Regions from separate parts of the Brevibacterium paucivorans genome, predicted to be linked through region 3. Evidence: predicted binding sites of a transcription regulator. Region 3 holds the regulator's gene; each other region holds the start of a gene.
The links. The regulator LexA, encoded in region 3, represses DNA repair genes until DNA is damaged. The targets are predictions, from matches to a motif close to TCGAACANNTGTTCGA.
Positions count from the first base shown of each region.

Region 1 (3,218 bases), 1.1 Mb from region 3:
CCGCGCAATCACCTCATCAGCAGTCCGAGCATCCAACGGCACCCGACCATTCATCATCACCGGCGCACGCGCACCCGGGTCCACCTTGATCGGCAACCCAAAATCAAACTCACTACCCGAACCATCACCCTGCGGCGCACCAGTCCCTGGTGGCGCACCACTCCCCTGGTACTCTGGTCTGCGTTTCTCAGGTTTATCTTCTTCGGGATTTTGTTCTTCGTTTCCGCTGGGCCTTCGTTCCGCCCCCGGTGGCGGGTTGTTCATGAGGAAGTGCAGTACCGGGACTGTGAGGTTAATGCTGGCTTGGGATTTCAACCATTCTTCCTTTTCAGGCATGGACACGCACAACTCAAGCTCATACACGTCCTCAGCCTGACGGGCTTCGCGCCTGTCAGCCCACACCGAACCATCCGCATCACCCGGCCCAGCTTCATCCGTACTCGGACCTTCTGGTGTGGTGTAGGTGACTCTGATGGGTGCTTGTTTACCTGTCCGGGTCACTCGGGCACGTAGCGTGGTTGAGGGTTTAGCCCCGGTGATCAAATCCAGGGTCAGTTGGTCCATCAGCCGGTCATCATCAACCTCAACCCGACCCAGATCGCCCACACGTACTTCAGAAACATCCCCGTTGCCTTCGGTAATAAACAAGGCCTGTTGCTCATCGGTCAACGTGGCAGTAAACGGTTCTATATGGTTCGCCATGATCGCTCTGGCAGTCCCGCGTACACGCTGATAAAACGCTTCCATCTCCAACACCGGCCCCGTCAACGACAATGTCGCTGTCCCGTCATCGTTGACCCAATAGGACACTGACCGGTTACGCTTCGCATTCGCAGCCTGGGTTTCAGGAGTCGTAAGCATCGCAAGCACTTCAGCCACGTGCCGTTTAAAGGTTTTCCATGACACGTCCACACGCTTACTGGTGAGCATTTCATCAAACACCGGGATACACACCCCAGCACGACCAACCCTGCCAGCCGTATACACCACCCGGTCAAACCCAATCACACCCTGCTTCACCAACGACCAGAGTTTGGGCATGAGCACCACAGCCGTCATGATCTTCCGCACCTGGGTCACCACCTGGGCGCGCGTACAATCCAAAACCTTCGCTAACACCCCTTCAGTCGGGGCAGGCAACTCATCCGGCACACGCTCCACACTGGCAACCGTACACACTTCACCCGAAGGCAGGGCCACACACGCCACCACATCATCCACACCAACAGTGGCGCGCGGACCATCCGCAGGAACAACCCGAGCACCCGCATGAGAAGCAGTCACCGGTCTGAAAGCAGAAGAGGAACCCGAAGCTGAGTGTGAAGCCTTACCCGCGTTGGAGTTTTGTCCTGCTTTCCCGTTAGTAACCAGTGGGCCGGTTCCTGGGTTGGAGGTGAACACTGCGTGCATGCCGTCAGTGAAATCATCCAACGGCGTCACGTGGGCGCTAATCAACGCAGCGACTGCTTCTGCTTGTTTCACCCGGGCTTCGTCCATGATGCGTGTGGTGGTTGTGACTGTTTCGAATAGTTCAACAGCCGGCCCGTCATACATGTCATCGCGTACATGGTGATCTGTTGTGGTCATGCGGTTTCACCTCCTTGCGTGCTTCTATTCTATTTGTGTTCGAATGCAAGAGTCAAGGGTTTTGTTCGTTTTGTTTCGATTTATTTTCGAACGAGTGTTCAGTCAAAGAAGCCACACGCGTTCAGTCGGGTACCCAAAAGCATCCCGCTTAAGACACCACAAACGCTCTGCGGTGGCGACGAACGGCGCTGAGTTGTAGTGACGACAAGCGAGCAGACATGAGCACGACGAACGCCCACTTGCGGGCGCGACAAGCGCTCAGTGAAACGCATTCTGCTGTGGACACCGCAGACGACGCTCGCTAGTGGAAGTGATGGTGACGATAGACCAGCGTTGCAAGACATATGCCAGCGCGCGTAGGACACTCGACTCTTACAGCCGATCGCGCTTCACCAGCAACACCCTCATGTAAGCCAAAGGATGTGCACAGTCGTGAGCCGAGTTTAATGCTCAAAAAGTGTGTACAGCAGGGACCTATTGCCCAGGAATCCGTAAGGCAACAGGCGGTTATACATGCTCCACCAACTATGCCGCGCACCATATCGCGATCAACTCCCCACAGACCCGGCACCTGCTACGGAAATCCCGGGAACACACGCGCATCACCCCAAGCATGACGGCGCAGAACGAGCAAAACTGCGCAATATAATGTGCTGCATCACTCACTTTGCGTTGTCTGGACATGAAATTCCTGGGCAGGTTTATCAGGCAGCAGGTGAAGAAAAACGGAAACCCAGGTGCCACCTCGGCGCACAAAAAAAGAGGGCAGGCAACCTCGCGGTCACCTGCCCCTTTACGCTGTGCGGCTTAACCCGACGTAATGAAACCTAGCGCAGTTACAAAAACACTTAGCGTCGCATCACGAAACTTAGCGTGGCGCCATGCGGATAGCACCGTCAAGGCGAATCACTTCACCGTTAAGCATGCGGTTCTCCACGATGTGCGTCACCAGGTTGGCATATTCGCTCGGCTGACCCAGACGCTGCGGGAACGGCACCTGCTTGCCCAGCGACTCCTGTGCCGCTTCAGGCAATCCCGCCAACATTGGGGTGAGGAACAACCCAGGCGCGATCGTGACAACACGGATCCCCACGCTCGCCAAGTCACGCGCGATAGGCAGAGTGATCCCAGCAACCCCTCCCTTAGAAGCAGAGTACGCAGCCTGACCTATCTGGCCCTCGAACGCCGCAACCGACGCGGTGTTCACAATCACGCCACGCTCACCGTCTTCGCCCGGCTCATTCTGCGACATAGCCCAGGACGCCAAGCGAATCGCGTTGAACGTACCAATGAGGTTGACGTTCACGACCTTAGCGAACGACTCAAGATCGTGCGGCCCCTTAGAACTCACGGTTTTCTGCGCGGTTCCGATCCCAGCACAGTTGACCAGCCCTGCCAGGGTTCCGTCAGCGTTGGCTTTGTCTACCAGGGCTGACACACTGTCGGGGCTCGTCACGTCGGTTTCGACAAACTCGGCGCCCGATGGGGCTTCGCCCTTGAGGTCGGCGATGAACACGCGAGCGCCTCGCTCGATCAGCGCCTGAGTCGTGGCAGCACCCAGCCCGGAGCCGCCTCCTGTCACAATGAAAGTTTTGTTAGCAAACTGCATGGTGTTTTCCTTTCATAAACTT
Region 1 covers NZ_JAFBCP010000001.1:883,737-886,954, forward strand. The annotation lists gene JOE56_RS04140 (HNH endonuclease signature motif containing protein) at 1-1,587, opposite strand, end outside; gene JOE56_RS04145 (3-hydroxyacyl-CoA dehydrogenase) at 2,456-3,196, opposite strand.
Region 1: a site for LexA is predicted at 1,674-1,689, ahead of JOE56_RS04140 (HNH endonuclease signature motif containing protein). Genes of this name have one in related genera too.

Region 2 (3,218 bases), 1.5 Mb from region 3:
GCTGTGAGAGCGCATGAGCCAGATTCGCTGCGACGGTTGAGCGTCCCGGCGCTGAACCAGTCCCCCACACGGCAATGATTTTCCCGTTCGCTTTGTTGGAAGGCACTGGGGCGAAATCCGGTTTGGGTGGGGCTTTCACGGATGCCGATACACGACGGAGCGCCGCAGCAAGTTCATTGGGCGATGCCCATGGCGACACGTGTTCGTCCACATCCCACGCTGTGACAGCCGATTCGGCCTCGCCAAACCCCAGGACTTTTCCGGAGTTTCCGCGCACTCTGCGGACGAGCTCACGGTCGGCGCCTGTGAAGTATTCGCCCAGAATTACCACGTCGCCCGTTCCCGCAACAACGGCAGCAAGAAGCTCAGTTTCATCCGCGGGTCTCGCCTGAACTGAGACCCCGTCCAAATCGTTGAGCACGGAGACGAGTTGCGCTTCAAACTCCACGTCTACCGCCACAATGACGTTGATGGTCATGAGGACTCCTTGGGGTACGCCACAATTGACACCCGGTGATCCGTCGCGATGACTTCGAGTACGTGTTCCAGTTTGCCGTTGGGAACAAAGATTTCGATACGTGTGTCAGCCGTCGATGTGAAGCCACCTTCGTCTCGCCCTACCGCATGCACATGGGCACGTGACAGCACTTCTATGGGTTGGGCTTCGTCGTTCTTGACATCAGTGGCCCACACGTCGACGAACGCCCCGGTTTGAACTGCTTGGGGAAGGCTACCTGGGATATCCAGGGCAATCACACGGCCATCCAAGTGAGCCGGATCAACCAAGACCGAGGCGGGCACCAGTTCCCCCGCTGCGACTGCCCCTGTGACGGTCATACCCACTGGTGATGACTGATCTGCGCGCACGTACTTCTCTTCTGTATCCGGGAGTCGCACTTCCACTGCGGTGAGTGAGTCCTGGTCAATGGTACTACCGGACGCGAGTGGCTTAGACGCCGCCCACACGGTGATGGTGTCAGCTACGCGAGTGACAACTGCCCATGTGCCTAAGAGAGAAACGATAACGAGGATGATTCCCACAAGCACACGCGGATCACGCATACGTGGAAGGGTAAACCGGGGCGACTCTTTCATGGTTGTTCTCCGTTGAACTACATGAGGGTGTACAGCACTTTGGTGTCAAATGGTAGTATTTGATACTAAATAGTACTTCTTTATCTAATTACATTTATTCTACGTACGCTTCACATGAAAGGGAACCCTCATGGCTGTAGAATCTCGTTTTCTACCCTTGACCGATGTCGCGGAAATCTTGAGCGTTTCGATCGCACAAGCTCGCGCCTTAGTCCGCTCAGGCGAACTTCGCGCGATCAAAGTAGGTGGGCGCGGACAGTGGCGCGTCGAAAAAGGAGAGCTGGAAGATTACATTCAACGCATGTATCGCCAGACTCAGGAAGAAGTCGAATCGCTCTCATAGCCCACTATTCGGGAAGTGCCCATACGGCGTGAATCCCCGAAAGCGGCACAACATCGAATTCTCTGCCTGAACGCAACTGCACATAGTCGCTCCCCACGGCGTCGATACTCCCCTCGGTGAAACCACCAGCAAACTCCACCCGCACGGGAATTCGCTCTCGAGCCCAAGCGCGTAGAACTGACATCGGGCTCATCATCCCTGGCTCACTATGTACGCGCGACGTCATTCGCACCAGCTCCACATGAGCGAGCATGACCAAGACGGTGCGTGACTCTTGCGACAACACGACCCACGATTTACCACATCTGTCGACGACCCCTCCGATGCCACGCTTTTCCACCCACAGCGTGACTGCTTTGCCTTGCGCACCCGAAAGTCTTTCCGCCAGGCTTCGCTCAGCGAACGCTTCTTCTACCAGATCGGCCTGCTGCCCCATGCGCTCATGCGCATCACTGGCATCGACCTGCGCCGCCATGTCGTCGAAAAGCTGATCCCACCGATCTGTCATACCGTCATACTGCCATACTCTTATAATCCTTATTCGAACATTATTGACTTTTAATTACCTTCCATGGGTATAGTTAATTATTGATGTTTCAAGGAGGAAACATGCTTCATCGAATAATCGGAGTCTCAGCGGCTCACGCAGCTCTCTGTTTCATGGCAGCCGTCTGGCACCAGCACGCTCTAGACGCGATTCAGTCAGGTGACGTGAGCATGATGCTCATCGCTGCCTGCGTGTGCTTAGCAATCGTTGCGGGTATCCGGCTTCAGCTTGCCGTCTTCACCGTGGTCATCGCTTCATGCGTTCGCCGGTTCGCGCCAAGTTTGGGCCACACCCTTTCGCAACTTGCGATCTGGCTGGCACCTTCGCACTTTAAGAAAGGCATCGCTGTTGCTGTAGGACTCGTCATCGCAAGTGCAACACATGCCACCGCGGCACCTATGTGGCCCACAAGCGCCCCATCTTCACCTGTCGCTGAGGCACCACAACAAGCGACTCCGTCACCGATCTGGCCCACCAGCACCTTGCCGTCACCGCATGTGGAAACACCCGGACCTGCACTGCCCTCACCTACGTGGCCCACGACCAACTCTGAACGACCTCGGGAAAGTGTGGCACCTGCACAGTCACCGTCGCAGCAGAGCGAACCCATACCCAAGGAGAAACCAACACCTAATCAGAACACTGAGCATAAGAAGGAACCAGCGCCCAAGGAGAAGCGCACCTACACCGTTCGTAAAGGCGACTCACTGTCGAAAATTGCACAAAAGATGAAAGTCGACCCCGACGCGCTATACAAAGCGAACCGCTCAACAGTAGGCAAGAACCCCAACTTGATCTTCCCCGGACAGGAACTGATCGTGCCATGACCGCACAACTCGAAGCGCCCGTTATTCGCAAACCGCACGCGCGCACATCTCACACCAGGCCCACACCTGCAACACCACGCAAGCCACGCACAGAAACAAGCGGTGTCGACAATGTCGTGACCGCGCTTGCCGTCGCCTGCGTTGAAATCATGCAAGGGCGACGCTCTGCTTCAACGCTCGTCAGATGGGCCACTCCAGAACTTATCGACCGCTTACGCACGTTCGCGCAGGTGCGCACCAAACTTGCCCGCACACGCCCTGCCCCAGCAACCCGCATCTCGCCGGGAGCCGTGAGGGTGTGTCACTTGCGCGCAAACGTGGTTGAAGCAAGCGTCAACATCATGAGCCCAGATCGGCGACGCGCGGTCGCGTTACGCCTGGAGAGCACCTCCGGACGGTGGATCCT
Region 2 covers NZ_JAFBCP010000001.1:473,128-476,345, forward strand. The annotation lists gene JOE56_RS02300 (CpaE/TadZ family protein) at 1-478, opposite strand, end outside; gene JOE56_RS02305 (SAF domain-containing protein) at 475-1,062, opposite strand; gene JOE56_RS02310 (helix-turn-helix domain-containing protein) at 1,226-1,438, shown strand; gene JOE56_RS02315 (hypothetical protein) at 1,443-1,946, opposite strand; gene JOE56_RS02320 (LysM peptidoglycan-binding domain-containing protein) at 2,048-2,812, shown strand; gene JOE56_RS02325 (Rv3235 family protein) at 2,809-3,218, shown strand, end outside.
Region 2: a site for LexA is predicted at 1,968-1,983, ahead of JOE56_RS02320 (LysM peptidoglycan-binding domain-containing protein). Genes of this name have one in related genera too.

Region 3 (3,218 bases):
TTCTCACGCACAGCGTTAACTGCCGTGTCCACATCAAGCGTGAAGTCGTCGTTGCGTGAGGCTTTGATCCATGTGGCACCCGTCGATGTGGTGATAAGCGGGTGCATCGAATAGCTTGGCTCAAATCCGAGTCCTGTGCGCCCTGGTCCCGCAAACGCTTGGACAATGTGGGACAGAACCTCGTTCGAGCCATTGGCTGCCCAAATCCATTCGGGCGGAATCTGAGTGAGCTCACCGTTGCCCTGCTTTTGCAGAACCGTGGACAGGTACTGCGACAGGAGCTCCCGCAGGCGAGTGAACTCACGGTCCGGATAGCGGTTGAGATGTTGAAGCTGCTCCCCAAGATTCTTCTGCAACGCCTCGACCACGACTGGTGGAACGTCATACGAGTTCTCGTTGACGTTGAGGCGCACTGGCACATCATGCACTGGCGCGCCGTAGGGCTTCGCACCGCGCAGATCGTTTCGAACCGGGAGATTTTCAACCACGCCACGAGTTTAACGTGAGGGCACTTCGAGCTTTTGTCCGGGTCGAACAAGCGAGCCGTCGAGGCCGTTGAGCGCCTTAATCTGCTTCACCACCTGGTCGGTGGGAACACCTTCACTGTGCTCACGTGCGATAGTCCACAGCGACTGGTCCTCCTGCACTGTCACCGTCACGGTCTGAGCTGATGCCCCACCTTCAGAAGCCTGCGCCGGCAACACGGCCAAGCTAATAGCGAACGCCGCGACAACCAACGCAAGCACAACCACTAGCCGACGAACCGCATATGTGCGAGCCACTCGTGTCATCTCATTCCTCCATTCGAACTAATGTTCTATCGAATCTATGTTCTATTGAACACAACATTCGAACAAATGTCTACTGTTTCTAGAACAAATGTGCGAAAATAGATTCAAACGCGATCCCTTTCGCTTTCACACCTGACTGTTCCAGGAGGGTCTGACACAGTTTTTGGATCGCACGTTTTAGCAGGTCACACATTGGGAGGAAACGTGGCAGAAAAGGCAAAGCGGGGCCGGGGGCGCCCACGCAACGAAAGCGTCATCGCAGACATTCAAGAGCAAGAGTCACTGCACTCGCGCTCACTACCAGAAGACTCAATCTCACGCACCGACAGGCGACTGACTCCACGTCAGCGGCAAGTCCTCGAATGCATCGAACACGCCGTCTACACCAACGGCTACCCACCAAGCATGCGTGAAATTGGCCAGGCAGCCGGCCTGGCCTCGCTGTCATCTGTTGCCCACCAGCTCAACCAGCTGGAACGCTTGGGGTACGTCCGTCGCGACCCTAAACGACCTCGGGCCCTTGAAGTCGTCAACCCCGACGAAATCGAGTACAACAACAACATCACCCCAGAAACCTCCGCGAACACCGCACTGGTTCCTGTCGTGGGACGCATCGCAGCCGGTGGCCCCATCACGGCAGAACAGCACGTTGAGGACGTCTTCCCACTCCCCCGTCAGGTTGTGGGCTCAGGCGAAATGTTCCTCGTGCAGGTCGTAGGTGACTCCATGATCGACGCGGCCATCTGCGACGGCGACTGGGTCGTGGTGCGCAAACAGTCCACGGCCAACAACGGCGAAATCGTAGCCGCCCTACTCGACAACGAAGCCACCGTGAAGACGCTCAAGCGCGAAGGTGGCAAGCAGTGGTTGCTCCCTGAGAACAAGGACTACGAACCCATCGACGGCGATCACGCGCTCATCATGGGCCTGGTCACCGCCGTTATTCGTCGGCTGTAGAAGTTGCAGCGGCCCCAGCGCCGGCTTCCCCGGTAGCAACTCCCGTTGCCAGGCGCTGCAAGGCCTGCTTCACCAGTCCAGAATTAGTGGTCCGCCACAGTGGCGGAAGCGAGTCGAGCAAAAACTTCGAATAGCCTGCTGTGCGCGCACGCGAGTCCAACAGCGCAACCACACCGCTGTCGTGTGACGTGCGGATCAGCCTCCCAGCTCCCTGCGCCAACCGCAACGCCGCGTGCGTTGCCGACACCGCCATGAACCCGTTCGCACCTCTAGCTGCTGCAGCCTGAGTGCGCGCCTGCGACAACGGGTCGTCGGGGCGTGGAAACGGAATCCGGTCGATAAGCACCAGCCGGTTGGTCAGCCCCGGCACATCCACGCCCTGCCACAGCGACATTGTGCCAAACAGAACAGCCGAATCATCGGCGGCGAAGTCCCTCACCAGGACCGACAACGTGTCCTCGCCTTGCAAGTACACCGGGTACCGCGTGCGTTCCCGCACAAACTGCGCAGCCTCTTCAGCGGCGCGCCGGGACGAAAACAGTCCCAGGGCACCACCTCGGGATGCCTCAATCAGTTCCACGATTTCGTCCAACACCTGAACGTTGACCCCTGACCTGCCGGGCTTGGGCAGGTGCCCGGCCACGTAGAGGATCCCCTGCTTCTGGTAGTCAAACGGGCTACCCACGTCGATCGCGTCGTACCGGGGCGCATCCTCCCCAGCCAGCCCCAGGGCAGCCGCAACCGGTTCAAACTTGCCACCCAACGCCAGTGTCGCCGATGTCGCCACCACGGTGGACTCAGCAAACAACCCGTTCCGCAACGTACCCGCCACACTCAGCGGCGCCACTACGAGCGACGTAGTGGTGGTTTCCTTAAACGTGTTCGTCGAAATCCATGCAACATCGTTGCTGTTGCGGTCCAACAACCGCTCCACCAGCTCATACGCCTCATCAATGCGCGCGCGTGCCATGTGCCGTCCAGCGTCGGGCTCGGACTCCTTGGACACTCCCCCGACCTGCGAACTCAAGTCCCGCAACGCGTCATGCACGGCTGACAGCGCGTCGCCCAGGTCTTCTGGCCACACGCGCAACAGACCGGGCTCGTGCTCTTCCAGGGCAGTCGCAAACTGATCGCTGGCCCTGGTGAGCGCCTGAATGGTGTTCGCCGTGGCGGCCGTGTGCTTCTTAGCAGTCGACGCCACAGCGCTTAGAAGCGCATGCGTGATTGCCCCGGTGAGCGCGCCGGTCACGCGGTCGCGCAGTTCGTGCGCCTCGTCGATCACCACCGCCGAATGCTCCGGCAACACCGACTGCTCCCCTTGCGCTTCAATCGCCAAGAGCGCGTGGTTGGTGACCACAATGTCGGAGTCCGCCGCCGAGTTCTTGGCGCGTTCGGCAAAGCACTCTTCGAACATGGGACACGTGGACCCCAGGCAGTCGAACGAGTTCACGGACACCAGCGACCATGTCC
Region 3 covers NZ_JAFBCP010000001.1:1,990,485-1,993,702, reverse strand. The annotation lists gene JOE56_RS09240 (histidinol-phosphate transaminase) at 1-488, opposite strand, end outside; gene JOE56_RS09235 (LysM peptidoglycan-binding domain-containing protein) at 498-791, opposite strand; gene lexA (transcriptional repressor LexA) at 1,074-1,748, shown strand; gene JOE56_RS09225 (ATP-dependent DNA helicase) at 1,732-3,218, opposite strand, start outside.